4 regions of the Serratia grimesii genome follow, and region 1 is predicted to be linked to each of the others. Evidence: predicted binding sites of a transcription regulator. Region 1 holds the regulator's gene; each other region holds the start of a gene.
The links. Region 1 encodes PhoB, which activates phosphate uptake and scavenging genes when phosphate is short. Its sites were predicted from a motif close to CTGTCATAAAACTGNCNNAT; they were not measured.
Positions count from the first base shown of each region.

Region 2: a site for PhoB is predicted at 2,109-2,128, ahead of glpT (glycerol-3-phosphate transporter). Genes of this name have one in related genera too.
Region 3: a site for PhoB is predicted at 1,642-1,661, ahead of phoA (alkaline phosphatase). Genes of this name have one in related genera too.
Region 4: a site for PhoB is predicted at 1,972-1,991, ahead of SGBXF1_RS07335 (heavy metal response regulator transcription factor). Genes of this name have one in related genera too.

Region 1 covers NZ_LT883155.1:1,042,285-1,046,499, reverse strand. The annotation lists gene SGBXF1_RS04870 (PstS family phosphate ABC transporter substrate-binding protein) at 1-375, opposite strand, end outside; gene phoR (phosphate regulon sensor histidine kinase PhoR) at 392-1,708, opposite strand; gene phoB (phosphate response regulator transcription factor PhoB) at 1,733-2,422, opposite strand; gene sbcD (exonuclease subunit SbcD) at 2,911-4,143, shown strand; gene sbcC (exonuclease subunit SbcC) at 4,140-4,215, shown strand, end outside.
Region 2 covers NZ_LT883155.1:240,222-244,436, forward strand. The annotation lists gene glpQ (glycerophosphodiester phosphodiesterase) at 1-348, opposite strand, end outside; gene glpT (glycerol-3-phosphate transporter) at 599-1,954, opposite strand; gene glpA (anaerobic glycerol-3-phosphate dehydrogenase subunit A) at 2,320-3,963, shown strand; gene glpB (glycerol-3-phosphate dehydrogenase subunit GlpB) at 3,953-4,215, shown strand, end outside.
Region 3 covers NZ_LT883155.1:1,595,143-1,599,357, forward strand. The annotation lists gene phoA (alkaline phosphatase) at 142-1,569, opposite strand; gene SGBXF1_RS07495 (glutathione S-transferase N-terminal domain-containing protein) at 1,704-2,411, opposite strand; gene SGBXF1_RS07500 (ArsR/SmtB family transcription factor) at 2,475-3,158, opposite strand; gene SGBXF1_RS07505 (cytochrome P450 family protein) at 3,240-4,215, shown strand, end outside.
Region 4 covers NZ_LT883155.1:1,557,020-1,561,234, forward strand. The annotation lists gene SGBXF1_RS07320 (molybdopterin-dependent oxidoreductase) at 1-632, opposite strand, end outside; gene SGBXF1_RS07325 (cytochrome b/b6 domain-containing protein) at 625-1,230, opposite strand; gene SGBXF1_RS07330 (hypothetical protein) at 1,289-1,915, opposite strand; gene SGBXF1_RS07335 (heavy metal response regulator transcription factor) at 2,056-2,727, shown strand; gene SGBXF1_RS07340 (heavy metal sensor histidine kinase) at 2,724-4,148, shown strand.

The sequences.
Region 1 (4,215 bases):
ACGCAATGGGTTGTCCTGATGGACCAGCACCACCAGCGCATCGACGGCGACCGGCACGGCCAGCGGCGCATAGCCATAGCGATGCTCGAACGCCGAAACCTCCGCCGCCTTCATCGGTCGGCTCATCGGCCCAAGCTGCGCCGCACCTGCCGCCAGTGCGGTTGGTGCAGTTGAGGACCCCGCAGCCTGGATCTGCAAATTAACGTTGGGATAATGCTGACTGAAATCCTGCGCCCACAGCGCCATGAGATTTGCCAACGTATCTGAACCGACACTCGACAAGTTGCCGGACAGCATGCCGTCCGGCTGCGCCAATGCGCCACGGCTTGCCAGCAGCGCCAGGCAAAGCAGTAGCCCTCGGGTAATTCGGATCATGCCAGCCTCTCGCGCGTTAATTTTTCACCGCATTCTCTGATAAAGCTGCGGGAACAATCAACCGGTTAGGCAAGGTAAAAATGAATCGGGTGCCAATGCCCTGCTCGCTGAGGATCTCCAGACGTGCATCGTGGTGGCTTAATGCATGCTTAACGATCGCCAACCCCAGTCCGCTGCCGCCAGTCTGGCGTGAACGGGCCTTATCAACGCGGTAAAAGCGTTCCGTCAGGCGAGGAATATGCTCAGCAGCGATACCGGGACCGTTATCACTGACCTGGAACTGCGCGCCGTTTGGCGTTTGTTGCCAGCTCACCTCAATATTGGTGCCCTTTGGCGTGTGATTTACCGCGTTATACACCAGGTTGGATACCGCACTGCGCAACTGGTCATCGTTGCCAAAGACCTTAAGCTGTTCGTTCACCCGGAAAGTAATCTCATGATTACCGCCGCTCAGTGACTGCGCTTCACGTTGCAGCACACGTAGCATCAACGGAATATCGACCCGTTCGTTCATTTCGACATTTGGGGCGGCTTCAATACGCGACAATGTCAGCAACTGCTTGACCAGCCCATCCATGCGCCGTGTCTGTTCCTGCATGGTGCCCAATGCCTTGCCACGTAACGAACCGTCCAGCTCTTCGTCGCTCATCATTTCCAGGTAACCCTGCAATACCGTCAGCGGAGTACGCAACTCGTGACTGACGTTAGCGAAGAAATTACGGCGTGCCCCTTCCAGCTGGCGCATTTGCGTAACGTCACGCGCAACCATCAACAACTGCCCTTCTGAATAGGGCATCACGCGGAATTCAACATAATGCTCATTGTTCAACTGCAGCGTTAACGGTCGAGAGAACTCTTGCTGTTGCAGATAGTGGCTGAATTCCGGATAACGCAGCAGGTTTAGGATGTGTTGGCCGTTATCCTCTGGCCAACGGAAACCCAGCAGATGCTGCGCCAAACCGTTACACCAGAAGATGTTACCTTCAACGGTGGTCATCACTACCGCATCGGGCAGTGACTCCGCACCGCTGCGGAAGCGTTTGATCAACAACGCCAATTCACGACGTCGGCGACGGTTACGCTGTTGCATCTGGTATAAGCCGTAAAACAGCGGCTCCCAGCTCCAACGCCCAGGTGGCGGTGTCATGCTGCGGTCGACCCACAGCCAGTGAGAAAGTTTAAGTTGGTTGTAGAAGTTCCATACCAGCGCAGCCAGCACGGAGGCCAGCAGCAACCAAGGCAGATAACCGAAAATCAGCCCAAGCAATAAGGCAGGCAAGCAGAAAAGGGCCAGCTCCAGGGCCAGCCTCTTCCAGGATAGACGTTCTAACACGGCATATTCTCCAGCGCGGCGCGATCAGTAGCGCGTTGAGAATCGGTAGCCTGTGCCCCGAACGGTTTGAACCATTTTGTCATGACCACTGGTCTCTAACGCCTTACGGAGTCGGCGGATATGCACATCAACGGTGCGGTCTTCCACATAAACGTTAGTGCCCCAGACGTGATTAAGCAACTGTTCGCGGCTATAAACTCGCTCTGGGTGGGTCATAAAGAAGTGCAACAGTTTGAACTCGGTCGGCCCCATATCCAACGCCTGCTCGTTGGCCATCACCCGGTGTGAAGAAGGATCCAGACTCAGCCCTTGCATTTCAATCACTTCTTCCACCGCCATCGGTGAAATACGGCGCATTACCGCCTTGATACGCGCTACCAGCTCCTTCGGTGAGAAGGGTTTGGTAATATAATCGTCTGCCCCAACTTCCAGGCCGCGTACCCGATCTTCTTCTTCACCACGAGCGGTCAACATCATCACCGGAATATCGCGGGTCAGTGCTTCACGCTTCATATGTTTAATAAACTGAATGCCGGAACCTCCGGGTAGCATCCAGTCGAGCAACACTAAATCAGGGAACGGCTCAGACAGGCGCGTCACTGCGCTGTCATAATCCTCAGCTTCCAACGGTTGGTAACCATTCTGTTCCAACACAAAGCACACCATCTCACGGATCGGCGCTTCGTCTTCCACCACCAGTATGCGTCTTGCCATCGTCAATCCTGCCAATGTGTTAGCGATCTATTAGGCTGTGTCCCGCCATTGCTCGTGAGCACCGCTGGCGGTCATTTAAGCGTGAAGCAAGGCGCAAACCGCGAGGTTTGGTGGCGCCAAATAAGCGGTGAGCAACACAGCAGCACGCTTAAATGGCTCCAGCCCGAAGGGGCGCGCCTCAAAAACTCGCTGCCTGCGTTGTCGGGTTCGAACATAATCCCGCTATGTCCTCCCCCTCTGCCTTGACAGCATGCTTTTGGGTCTGCGCCGGCGCCACGACCAATGGCGGGGCACAGCCTCATTGCGGCGCCATTATGCGTCAGTTTTGTGACACTTTTATGAAAAAAACGGGCTGTTATAGGCAGTAAGCATAGCGATTATTTCCAACGTCAAAGAAAAATCATTCAGTTGTCATAATGATTCCGTCACGACAGCAGCCACAGTGCCCTTTATAATCACCGCCATTACCTTATCGCCCCGGGAGTGTCATGCGCCTGATCCACACCTCTGACTGGCATCTTGGCCAGTACTTTTTTACCAAAAGCCGTGCCGCCGAGCACCAGGCTTTTCTGCGCTGGCTGATCGCCCAAATCGAGCAACATCAGGTGGATGCACTGATCGTCGCCGGGGACCTGTTCGATACCGGCTCCCCACCCAGCTATGCCCGCGAACTGTACAACCGCTTCGTGGTGGAGCTACAGCACACCGGCTGTCAATTGGTGGTACTGGGGGGTAACCATGACTCAGTGGCAACCTTAAATGAATCGCGTGAATTGCTGTCTTGCCTGAATACGACCGTGATCGCCAACGCGCAGACTGAAACCGAACAGCAAATCGTGGTCCTGAATCAACGCGACGGCCAACCGGGTGCCGTACTGTGCGCCATCCCGTTCTTACGCCCGCGAGATCTGCTCACCAGCCGTGCCGGTGAATCAGGCGTACAAAAACAGCAGGCGCTGCAAGAAGCCATCGCAGAACATTACCAGACGCTCTATCACGCAGCCTGTGCACACCGCGATGCACTCGGTCTGGCACTGCCTATCGTTGCCACGGGCCACCTGACGACCGTTGGTGTCACCACCTCCGATTCCGTACGCGATATCTATATTGGTACGTTGGACGCCTTCCCGGCCCAAGCTTTTCCGCCAGCCGACTACATCGCATTGGGGCATATTCACCGTGCGCAGAACGTCGCGAAATCCGAGCATATTCGCTATAGCGGTTCACCGATCCCGCTCAGTTTCGACGAATTGGGCAAAGCAAAAAGCGTCTTTATGGTGGACTTCGCCACAGGCGCCCTGCAACAGGTCAGCGCGTTGGACATTCCCAGCTTTCAGCCGATGCAGCTTATTAAGGGCGATTTGGCGCAGATAGAGCAACAATTGCAGCAGTTTGCCGATTATAAAGGCGAGTTGCCGGTGTGGTTAGATATCGAAGTCGCGACACAGGATTATCTCAACGACATTCAGCGCCGTATCCAGTTACTGGCCGATCAACTGCCGGTGGAGGTGGTGTTACTGCGCCGCAGTAAAGAGCAGCGCCGCCAGGCCATTGAACAGCAGGACAAAGAAACGCTCAACGAACTGAGCGTCAATGAGGTCTTCGAGCGACGGCTAGCACAAGAGCCTGAAATGGCCGAAGAACGTCGGCAACGCATGAACCAGATGTTCCAGCAGGTGGTCGAGTCGGTGCAGCAGAACGACCAGGAGCCGAGCCAATGAAAATCCTCAGCCTGAGATTAAAAAACCTCAACTCACTACAGGGTGAATGGAAGATAGACTTCACCGCCGAGC
Region 2 (4,215 bases), 800 kb from region 1:
GCCTTCAGTAAACTTCAGCGACTTAATTTCCGGCAAGGTAAAGTCGATGGCGTAATAGCGACCGTCTTTGCGTGCGCGGTCTGGGAAACGTTCTGCCACGTCAGTGACGCGATCGAGATAGTGGTCATGCAACACCACCAGCTCGTTGTCCTTGGTCATCACCAGATCCTGCTCGAGGAAGTCTGCACCCTGCGCGTAGGCCATGGCCTTCGCCGGCAGCGTGTGTTCCGGCAGATAGCCACTGGCACCACGGTGGGCGATCACTACCTTGTCGGCAGCCTGTGCGGCGCTGACCATTGAGGTGGCCAGGATAATCCCTGTCAGCAGGGCTTTGACTTGAGTCCGCATTCTGTTGTTCTCCATATTCTAGTTCTAGGGGCAGGGGTAGTAAAAAGGCCGCAGTGCGGCCTTTAAGGTTGCTGACAAAGCAGGAAAAAGCGTGTTTTTTCCTGCTTTGTGGTGATCAGCCGAAAATCAATAAATTGATTTTCCTGATGTTTTATTTATCAACCTCTACTTGCTCTGGGCAGGAATGAGGTTCGTCATCAGTCTGAAGGCCGCAATGCGGCCTTTAAATAATGCGAAAGTTGTATGACGTTTAACCGCGTTTGTTGGCAGCGATTTCCGCGTGGTGCTTTTTCTCGCTCATCATGGTCAGTAACAACAGCACAACAGCGCCGATGCTACCGCCAATCATCACCATAAAGCCGCCGTCCCAACCGAAGTAGTCAACGGTATAACCGACGATGGCGCTGGCTGCGACGGAGCCACCCAGGTAACCGAACAGGCCGGTGAAGCCTGCCGCGGTACCAGCCGCTTTCTTCGGCGCCAGCTCCAATGCGTGCAGACCGATCAACATCACCGGACCGTAAATCAAGAAGCCGATGGTGATCATACAGGCCATATCGATGCCAGGATTACCGACTGGGTTGAGCCAGTAAACAACAGTGGCGATAGTCACCAGGGTCATAAAGAACACCCCTGTGGCACCGCGGTTACCTTTGAACACCTTGTCCGACATCCAGCCGCACAGCAGGGTGCCAGGAATACCAGCGTATTCGTACAAGAAGTAGGCCCAGGAAGATTTATCCAGTGCGAAGTGTTTCACTTCTTTCAGGTAGGTCGGCGACCAGTCCAGGATGCCGTAACGCAGCAGGTAAACGAACACGTTGGCCACGGCGATATACCACAGCAGTTTGTTTGGCAGAATGTATTGCATGAAGATCTGCTTAGCGGTTAGTTCTTCTTCTGCTTTATCGCTGTAGTCGTCCGGGTAGTCGTTTTTGTATTCTTCGATCGGTGGCAGGCCACAGGATTGTGGGGTGTCACGCATCAGGGCAAAGGCGATCAGGGCGACCAGGATGGCACCGAAAGCAGGCATATACAGTGCAGCATGCCAGTCGTTGAACCATGCCATACCGAGCAGGAACAACAGTGGCGGCAGACCACCACCTACGTTGTGGGCACAGTTCCAGACCGAAACAATACCGCCACGTTCTTTCTGCGACCACCAGTGCACCATGGTACGGCCACACGGCGGCCAGCCCATTCCCTGGAACCAACCGCACAGGAACAGCAGCACGAACATGACCGCGATGCTAGACGTTGCCCAAGGTACAAAGCCCATGAACAACATCACCGCTGCGGCCAGAATCAGGCCAGCGGGCAGGAATACGCGTGGGTTGGAGCGGTCAGACACCGACCCCATAATGAATTTGGAAAACCCGTAGGCGATAGAAATACCGGACAGCGCGAAACCAAGGTCGCCGCGGCTGAAGCCTTGGTCAATCAAATAAGGCATGGCCAGGGTGAAGTTCTTGCGCACCAGATAGTAGGCGGCATACCCGAAGAAAATCCCCATAAAAATTTGCCAGCGCAATTTACGGTACAGCGGGTCGACTTTGTCGACCGGCACACGGGAAATGTGTGCTGCCGGCTTAAAAATACTCAACATGAGCGCCTCCGATGGCTTTATCTAGTTATCACATCAATATGATCTTGTACGTTCATTTGATGATTGAGCGGATATCGAATGTGGTGTTTTTATGTTCCATAACGAGCGTCATCCTAGTCAAATCAGCCTGGTGTCGCTGTGATGAATGGCGCAATTGTTACACTTTTATGAAACACCGGCGAATTTTGAGCGATTCGTTAACGTTATGAAATAGAAAAACACCCAAAAATCGTGATTATGATCACATTCATGGTTTTTTGTGGACATTTTGCTTTCGTTTATAGTTCGTTATTGTTCCTTATCAAACAAGGACCCCAGTGACTGTGGCCCAATAGATAAATAACTATGGATCATGAGGGAGTGTCATGGGCAGCCATTCACCGGATAACGAAACGGATGTGATCATCATCGGCGGTGGCGCAACCGGAGCGGGCATTGCCCGTGACTGCGCGCGTCGTGGCCTGCGTTGCATACTGTTGGAACGCCACGACATTGCGACGGGTGCGACGGGTCGCAACCACGGTCTGCTGCACAGTGGTGCACGCTATGCGGTGACCGACGGTGAGTCGGCGCGTGAGTGCATAGAAGAAAACCAAATCCTCAAGCGCATTGCGCACCACTGCATCGAGCGTACCGATGGGCTGTTTATTACGCTGCCGCAGGATTCACTGGACTACCAACAACAGTTTATTGCCGCCTGCCACAGTGCCGGCATTAACGCTGAAGCGATTGACCCACAGTTGGCGCTGCGTCTGGAGCCGGCAGCGAATCCAACATTAATAGGTGCGGTGCGTGTACCGGATGGCACTGTTGATCCGTTCCGACTGACCGCCGCTAATATGCTCGATGCCCGTGAGCATGGGGCGCAAATTTTTACCTATCATCAGGTGGTTGGTTTGATCCGCGCAGGCGATCGCGTGACCGGCGTGCGCGTTTTCGACCATAAATCTGCACGACGCTACGATATTCATGCCGAAATGGTAGTTAACGCCGCCGGCATCTGGGGCCAGCAGATTGCGGAATATGCCGATTTACGTATTCGCATGTTCCCGGCTAAAGGTGCTTTGCTGATCCTCGGACATCGCATAAATAATATGGTGATCAACCGTTGCCGTAAGCCCGCAGACGCCGACATTCTGGTTCCGGGGGACACTATCTCGTTGATTGGCACTACCTCGACCCACATCGATTATGACCAGATTGACAACATGCGGGTGACACCACAGGAAGTGGATATCCTGATACGTGAAGGCGCGTTGTTAGCACCGGAACTGGCACAGACGCGTATTCTGCGTGCCTATGCCGGCGTGCGTCCACTGGTGGCCAGTGATGATGATCCGAGCGGCCGTAACGTCAGCCGTGGCATTGTGCTTCTTGATCATGCCAGCCGCGATGGGTTGGAAGGGTTTATCACCATCACCGGCGGTAAACTGATGACATACCGGCTGATGGCGCAGTGGGCGACCGATAAAGTGTGCGAAAAGCTTAAGGTAGATAGTCCCTGCACCACCGCGCAAGAAGCCCTGCCTGGTTCCCGCCAGTCGGCGGAAGAAACCGTGCGCAGCGTGGTTTCTCTCCCCGCCAGCATTCGCGGTTCGGCGGTCTATCGTCACGGTGACCGTGCCAGCCAGGTGCCGGCCGGCGATCGGCTGGATAACAGCCTGGTGTGCGAATGTGAAGCCGTGACCGCCGGCGAGGTACGTTATGCGGTGAACACTCTCACCGTCAATAATCTGGTTGATTTACGCCGCCGTACTCGCGTTGGTATGGGCACTTGTCAGGGTGAGCTTTGCGCCTGTCGCGCTGCCGGGCTATTGACACGTTTTAACGTCACCACGCCGCAGCAGTCTATCGATCAACTATCGCATTTCCTCAATGAGCGTTGGAAAGGGGTACGGCCCATCGCTTGGGGTGATGCGTTGCGTGAAAGTGAATTTACCAGTTGGGTTTACCAGGGATTGTGCGGGCTTGATGCTCGGGGGGAACAGGAGGCCGATGATGCGATTTGACGTAGTGGTGATTGGCGGCGGATTGGCGGGCATGACTTGTGCTATTCGCTTGTCGGAGCAGGGCAAGCGTTGTGCCGTTGTCAGTTCTGGCCAGAGTGCCCTCTATTTCTCCTCCGGCTCGCTTGATCTGCTGGCACAGTTGCCCGACGGTACCCCGGTAGAGGCACCTTTGGCGGCATTGCCTGCACTTGCAATGCAGGCTCCTCAGCACCCCTATGCACTGATGGGGGCCGAGCAGGTGGCGATGTTGTC
Region 3 (4,215 bases), 550 kb from region 1:
GCAGTAACGCCATGAAGAGCCTTTCTCGAAAGTGAAAGCGTTCTTCAATATAGCAGTTGCCTGCTGTTTATAAAGGGTAAAAACGCTATTCATCCCTGGAGCACCAGGCGATGAACAGCGTTTGGATTTCTGGCTATTAACTTACTTAATCGCCATAGCGTCACGCATGGTATAGAACAGATCAGTTTGATCGGTCAGTCCAACCACGTTGGCGGCATGCGGGCCGTAGGCAGCAACCCGTAATTGTGTGCCGGTGTGTCCCTGAGAATCTTCTTCTGAATTACCGTAGCTGATGGTCATTGGTGCACCATCTTTGGTGGTCAGCATTTGCGTCAGACCAGGCGCCTTGGCATCGGCAGCGATAATCTGGCTGGAGTGGGCATGGTCAGCGGTGACGATCACCAGGGTATTGCCATCGGCACGGGCGAATTCCAGCGCTTTCTGTACTGCTTCATCCAAATCGACAGTTTCACCAAATTGACCGCATGGGTTGGCGGCATGATCCTGCTTGTCGATCGATGCCCCTTCAACCTGCAAGAAGAAACCGTTTTGATTGGTTTTCAGCAGGTCGATTGCTTTTTCAGTCATGGCTGCCAGCGTTGGGATATCCGCAGTGCGTGTCGGATTGTTCTCGCAGGTTACCGCAGGTTTGTCGATATTGCCGTGGTAAGTGGCTTTTGGCCCTTGCCAGCGAACCGGCATATTACCTGCGGCAAACAGCCCCAACAGCGGTTTTTGCTGATTAGCCACGCTGACGGCGTTCAGGGCATCAAGGTTTTCGACCCACTGATAACCGAGAGCAGTTGCTTGGTCTTTCAGCGATTTTCCTTGCCATTCACCGCTTTTCGCTAGCTGATTAAAGGATTTGGCACCCCCACCCAATGTGACGTCAGCGCGGGCTTTGAGTAACTGCTCAGTGATGGAACCGCGACCGCCGTTTTCCAGCGCGTTGGTTGCACATTTTTCACTGGTCTCTTCCGGGCCGTAGCATTTACGCGAGGTGACGTGAGAAATTTGTGCTGCCGGCGTCGCATCCTGCAGCTCGGCAGTGGAGACGTTACCGGTGGCTTTACCCGCAGCTTTGGCGATCTCTAACAGTGTCGGCTGGTCTTTACCATTGACGTCGACGCCGAGTGCACCGTTATAGGTTTTAACGCCGCTTGACCATGCAGTCGCTGAGGCGGCGGAGTCGGTAACATAATCTGGCTTATGGGTTTTTTTATCGAGCGAGTAATGGGTGTATTGGCCGGTCAGCGGCAGGGCATCGATACCCTTAAAATAACCGCCGGCACCTTCGGCATAGTTACGTGCCGAAGTAATTTCCGAATCGCCCATGCCATCGCCGATCAGCAAAATCACGTTTTTGGCTGTTTTGTTAGACAGTGACGCTTTTAGCGCAGCGGTTTGATCGCCGTTCAGTCGGCGTGCGCCGCCGGGTTCGACGATGTCGCCGCGTGCTGCACGTTCGGAAAGGCTTGCGGTATTGACAGAAGTGTCATCGGCGAAGGCGGTGGAACATAATAAGGCGGATAATACGGCACCGGCGATCAGGGAAACGGATTGCTGCATGGGGAAAGCTCCTTGTCGTAATATAACAACATAAATAGCATCAATTTGTTACGCAGGGAGAGTAGTGCAGGGGTGTGACATTTTTATGACGGTTGTGAGAATGGGATAACCGGGCGGCTATCCCAGGCAATAAACTACGCGTTACGGGCGGGAATATTCAAACCACGCTGCACTGCTGGACGTGCCTGGCCGCGTTCCAGCCATTGTCCCACGCGAGGGAAGCTGTCGAACTCAACCAGCTCGCGGGCTTCGTAGAAGCCGATCAGATTACGCACCCAACCCAGAAGTGAAATGTCAGCGATGGTGTAATCTTGGCCCATGATCCAATCGCGGCCTTCAAGTCGGCTTTCCAGCACGCCGAGCAGGCGTTTGGATTCATTTTTATAGCGTTCTAATGGGCGTTTATCCTCATATTCACGACCGGCGAATTTGTGGAAGAAACCGAGCTGACCAAACATTGGGCCGACCGCCGCCATCTGGAAAAATACCCACTGGATAGTTTCATAACGTCGGGCGGGATCCTGTGGTAGAAATTTCCCGGTTTTTTCCGCCAGATATAACAGGATGGCACCGGATTCAAACAGGGCCAGTGGTTTGCCATCAGGGCCATCGGGATCGATGATCGACGGGATTTTGCCGTTCGGATTCAGCGACAGAAACTCTGGTGTCCAGGTTTCGTTCTTGCCGATATCGATCAGGTGCGGCTCATAAGGCAGACCTATCTCTTCCAACATGATGGAAACCTTTACGCCGTTGGGCGTCGGCAGAGAGTAAAGTTGCAGCCTTTCCGGATGCTGGGCGGGCCAGCGTTTGACGATCGGGAATTGGGTTTGATCGATCATGAAGAGTCCTCGGGTTGACGGTGTGCTTTCTCAGTATTGCAGCAAAGCTAACGCGGCGCAGGGTTAAAGCGTGATATCAAAATGTGCTTTCAGTACTTTTTTACCGGTGGGGGTGAGTTGCAACTCGCGACTATCGAGTTGGCGTCGGATCCAACTGCGTTCGATAAATGTATTGAGCAGCGCCGCGCCAAGTGCACCACCAAGGTGAGCTTTACGTTCGCTCCAGTCCAGACAGCTGCAGGCGAATCGTCGTCGCGAAAGAGCCGCAGAACAGTCAACGCCCAACTGAGTTAAAGCCGTACGGCCCATATCACTTAGCCGGTAATTTTCGTCGCCCTCCAGCCAGCGTAACTGGTGCAAACGGTCATGCAGTTTTACCGCGATTTCACCCGCCATATGGTCATAACAGGTACGGGCGAACTGTAGGGATGTTGGGGTACTGCTTTTTACGATAGGCTTTTCGACACCGGCCAGCGCCATCAGCGTTTCCAGCGCAGCCGCCACAGCCGGTCCGGTCAGGCGGAAATAGCGATAGCGCCCCTGTTTGATACATACGATCAATCGCTGTTCCAGCAAGCGAGCCAGATGCCCGCTGGCGGTAGAGGCCGCCACCTCAACCGCAGCGCTGAGCTCGGTTGCGGTATAGGCGCGTCCATCCATCAGCAGGCACAGCATGCGTGCCCGGGTGCGGTCGGCAATTGCGGCGGTCAGCGCCGCCAGGCGATCTTCAATATCGATGTTATTCATACTTCGAGCTTAGGCGAAGTATGGCTGTCAGTCTAGCGCTAGGATATGTCCTCACACTGGCTTAGCCTGATGGAGAACAACATGACAGTTTGTCCTTATACCCGTGCCATCTCTGCCGTCACGGCTGATGATCCACTTGCGGATTATTTACAGATGGCACCGATGGCGTTTCAGTCGAGTTTGAATAGTTGGGTTGTGGCTTCCCCGGTAGCAGTGCGAGACGTGCTGCACAATGCCGACTTTGGGGTGCGTCCTGCACATGAACCCATCCCCGCCGCTTTATTAAACACACCAGCGCAGCCTATTTTTGGTGCGCTGGTACGCATGCAGGATGGTGAACAACATCTCAAACTGAAAGTGGCCATCCAGCAAACGTTAGCTACGTTTGATGCCACGCTGATCCAGCAAACCGCATGGGACGTAGCGCAAAAATTAATGCCTTCCCCACCGTCAGACGCACTTCAAATTACCCGTTTCAACTATGCGCTACCGGTTTGTGTTATTGCCGCGCTTCTGGGCGCCCCTGCGGAGGCTTGGCCGGCGTTAGTCGATGACATACTGGATTTTTCTCGTTGCATTGCGCCGGGTGGCAGTGAACAACAGGTTGAACGTGGGATCTTGGCCGGGCGGCGCCTGTCAGTACATCTGGCAGAATGTAGTGGGCCGTTATGGTTAGGTTTACAGCAGACATGCATGACACAAGGTATTGACGGTCAGGTAGTCATGTCCAATGCCATTGGGTTGATGTTTCAGGCATGTGAAGGAACTGCCGGCTTGATCGGACAGGCATTGCTGCTGATGCGGAGCCAACCGGGGAACGCGCAGGAACTGATTGCGCAAGTCCTGTCCGACACTCCCTCGATTCAGAACACCCGTCGTTTTGCGCTCAGGGATACGCGAGTTGCGGGATGCCCGATATTGGCTGGACAGAGCGTCTTGGTATTGTTGTGCGCAGGGGGTGAAAGTTTTGCTTTTGGTGAGGGCGCACATCGTTGTCCAGGAGCAGATTGGGCGGAAATTATCGCGCAGTGCGGCATTGAACATTTATCCGGATTGA
Region 4 (4,215 bases), 510 kb from region 1:
CCGTAATCGGCTGGCAGTGGCTTACCCGCGAAATCTAACGCCAGAATGGTTTGTGGATGCAGTGCGGTGGCCATGTCGATACTGGAGTAATAACGGTCCGCGCATTTGAACCCCACATAGCGTGCGTTTAGATCGGCGCCGACATGCTGTAGGAAATTGCGTAGCGGTACGCCGCCCCATTGACCGATGGCGCTCCACCCCTCAATGCAGATCAACCGGGTTATTTGGCTCTGTTGCGGCAAGCGTTGTAACTGTTCCAGTGTCCAGGGGGCTGTTTTCGCGACTTTGCCGGAGACTTCCAGACGATAACTGGCAAGATCCACCTCTGGGACGTTGTACTCCGGGTAGAACGCGTTGAACGGAAACGGATGGGTAATTTGATCCGGGCGATAGGTTTGCGCCAGCTTTTGACCGTTAAACAGCCAGGCTTGCACCCGATCGTTCCAGCGTGACATTGCCCACAGCACTTTATCTACCTGGTCACCGTCTTGTAAGTTGCAACCGGTTAGCATGGCGATACCGCCTAGCGTCAGACCCGAACGTAGCATGAGACGGCGCTGTAGATTGACCAGTTGTTTCTTTTGGTCCGGCTCCAGCGTCGGTGCTAAAGGGCGTTGTTTTTTATCATTCATGTTTGCCACCCGTAATCATTGCCCACAACGTGCGCGGCACGATAATCACCATCAGCAGGTGAATGACCACAAATAAGCCAATACCGGACATGGCAAAAAAGTGAACGTAACGTGCAGTATCAAAGCCACCAAACAGACTCACCAATTCTTGTAATTGCACCGGTTTCCAGATTGCCAGGCCGGAGAGCACCAGTAGCAGTCCCAAAATCAACACGCCGAGGTACATCAGTTTTTGAATGGCGTTATAACGACCATGCTGATGTTTTAGCCGTAACGTCAGTGCTTGCCAGATATCCTGTCGTAGTGCGCCGGGGCTAAGTGGTAACAGGTCACGACGGAAATGGCCGCTGAACAGGCTCCACAGCAAATAACACAGTGCGTTGCAGGCCAGCAGCCACATTACTGCCAGATGCCAGCCAATCGCGCCGCCCAGCCAACCGCCGAGCGTAACCTGAGGCGGAAAGCGAAAACCGAACAAGGGTGAGGCGTTGTAGATCTCCCAGCCGCTCATAAACATGCAGACCATGGCGAACAGGTTAATCCAATGGGTGATGCGGACTGGCCAGCGATGCACTGGCCGTTGTGCGCGGGTTTTCATTATGCACTCCTTAGATGATGCCCCGTCATTACATTGCCAATGGCGGGGCACAACCTAATTACATCGGTGGAACGGTGCCGTCTTTTCCAGCGGAAATACGGGTGGCGACGCGTTCACCTTTGTCGTCCGTGGCTGAGAACAGCACGATGTGTGCACCTGGTTTTAACAGACTGCGGTCGCCGGGATCCAGGGTGACGATCGGTACATCTTCCGGTACGTTAACGGTTTTCTGCTGGTTACCGTAGGTCACAGTCAGCGTGCGGCCCTTGGATTTAACCAGCTTGCCAACGGTGCCGTTGGTCATGGTATCGACTTTGCCGTCGGCAGATTCCCAGGCGGAGTGCCCTTCACCGGTGCCGCGCAGGCTGGCGGCGAAGACATGTACTTCCAGCGCCTTCAGTGTACCGTCGGGTTGTGGTACCGCAGCGGTACCGATAAAGCTATCCGGCTTGATGTCATCCAGAGTGCCTTTCGAGACGCTCAGCACCCGGGTTTGATCGTTGAGTTTAACGCTGACTTTTTCCCCTTTACGGTCGGTGACCTGCAGACTGCTGTCGGTGACCTGATCGATAGTGCCACGCAGTGGGGCAATGACCTTTCCTGTTGTCTGGGCCGCAGCGGCGACCCCGCTGCACAGCATGAGGGTAGACAGCAGCAAACCGGCAAAACGATGACGGGTAATCATAAAGTTTTCCTCTGTTAAGGTTGCCGATTAAGCATGGTTGAACAATGGGGACAGCACCATGTCTGTTTGATGACATTAATGTCATCAAGAATGTCCGCCGAAACTGCTAGTATTTCCGTTGGTGTAATGAGGTGATGACAATGCGAATACTGGTGGTTGAAGATGACATCAGCACGGGCGATTACCTGAAGAAAGGGCTGGCGGAAGCAGGATACAGTGTCGATTTGGCGCGTAACGGTACCGATGGTCTGTTTCAGGCGCTGGAGCATGGTTACGACGCTATCGTGCTCGACGTAATGCTACCAGGGTTGGATGGCTGGCAGATTATTGAGGTTCTACGCAAGAAAAGCGACGTGCCAATTCTGTTTTTGACCGCACGCGACGGGGTGCAGGACCGTATCCATGGTCTGGAGTTGGGCGCTGACGACTATTTGATTAAACCCTTTTCTTTTACTGAGTTGGTGCTGCGCCTACGGACGTTGCTGCGCCGCGGTACGGTGCGAGAAGCTGACCACTATGCAATTGCCGATTTACAGCTTGACGTTCTGCGGCGTAAAGCCGTGCGGCAAGACGTGGTAATTCCGCTGACAAACAAAGAGTTTATGCTGTTGCATCTGCTGGTGCGACGGGAAGGTGAGGTGCTGTCGCGCACCATGATTGCGTCCCAAGTGTGGGACATGAATTTTGACAGTGATACCAATGTAGTGGATGTGGCGATCAAGCGGTTGCGCGCAAAGATTGATCGGCCGTTTGACGTCAAGCTGATCCACAGCGTGCGTGGCATTGGCTACGTTTGTGAGCCGCGCTCATGAAAATACTCACCCAACGTTGGCGTTCACTGTCGCTGACGCTTCGCAGTGCCATGCTGTTTGCGCTGGTCGCGGCATTGGTCGTCAGCGGTGCGGGGTGGTATCTGTATGGTGCGATGCGTCAGGAGATGATCACCCGCAGCGATTTACAGGTCACCGGTCGGGTCGAGTATTACCGCAATTTGCTCAGTCAGCGTTTCCCTCTCGAGCGGCTGACGGCGAATACCGGGTTGTTTGAAAATATGTTGGGTAACGAGCAGGATGTGTTGATTTTTCAACAGCCGGGACAAAAGCCGTTAATCAATGTTAACCCCGCCAAACTGAGCCTGCCGCCGATCACACCAACGCCCGTTGATATACCGCAACGGTTGAGTGCGGTGCAAAGTGGGCAGACGGCACAAGGTGTGCCATTACGCGTCGCGTCGGCGCTTATCAAGCTGGAGGACGGTAACCTGCTGCAAATCTCGGCTGCCCACGTGATGATCAACGAACAGAAGATGCTGGCGCGTTACCTTTGGCGGATAGTGGTGGCTGTTATTGTGGCATTTATCTTGATCGCGTTGCTAGGGTATTGGGTGATGAGGCGCGGTTTACAACCGCTCTGGCGTATGGCAGCTCAGGCAGCAGTGATAACGCCCAATACGCTGTCGACCCGTCTGAGTGAACAAGGAGCACCGAAGGAACTGCAACAGTTGACCCGTTCGTTCAACGCCATGCTCGATCGTCTGAACGAAGGTTATCAGCGCCTGACGCAGTTTTCCGCCGATTTAGCGCATGAAATTCGTACTCCAGTGGGTGCACTGATGGGGCATTGTCAGGTGGCGTTGTATCAGTCACGCAGCGTGGAAGAGTATGAAACTCTGCTGTCGAATAACATGGATGAACTGGAACGCATTTCCCGCATGGTGGAAAACATTCTGTTTTTGGCGCGTGCCGGTGAGGGGCAGGCGGTACTGAACTATAGCCGTCTTGACGTGGCGAAAGAGTTGCAGCGGGTAGCCGACTATTTCGAAGGCTTGGCGGAGGAGCGCGGGATTACGTTGGTTTGTCAGGGAGAAGGGCACTTGCTGGCCGACGCAATGTTGTTCCAGCGCGCCTTGAGCAATCTGGTATCTAATGCTGTGCGTTATGCCGACGAAAACAGCCGGATACGGTTACGGGTTGACGTTCAAGCGACTGGAGAAGTCGCGATACAGGTGGTTAATCAGGGGCCGCCGATTGCACCGGCTCATAGGGATAAGCTGTTTGATCGCTTCTACCGTGCTGATGCTGCCCGCAGTGCCGGTAACCACGCCAGCGGTTTGGGGCTGGCAATTGTCCGGGCGATCATGACGCTGCATGGCGGTACGGCGATCGTCCACTGCACTGAATATGATAAATCTGCACGCATTGTTTTCAGTCTGGTATTTCCTGCCTCAGAGTAATGTATTCCCTGTATTCATGCGTTTTCGTGTTACTCGTCTGAAGCCATTAGGCGGGGCCGATATCGTA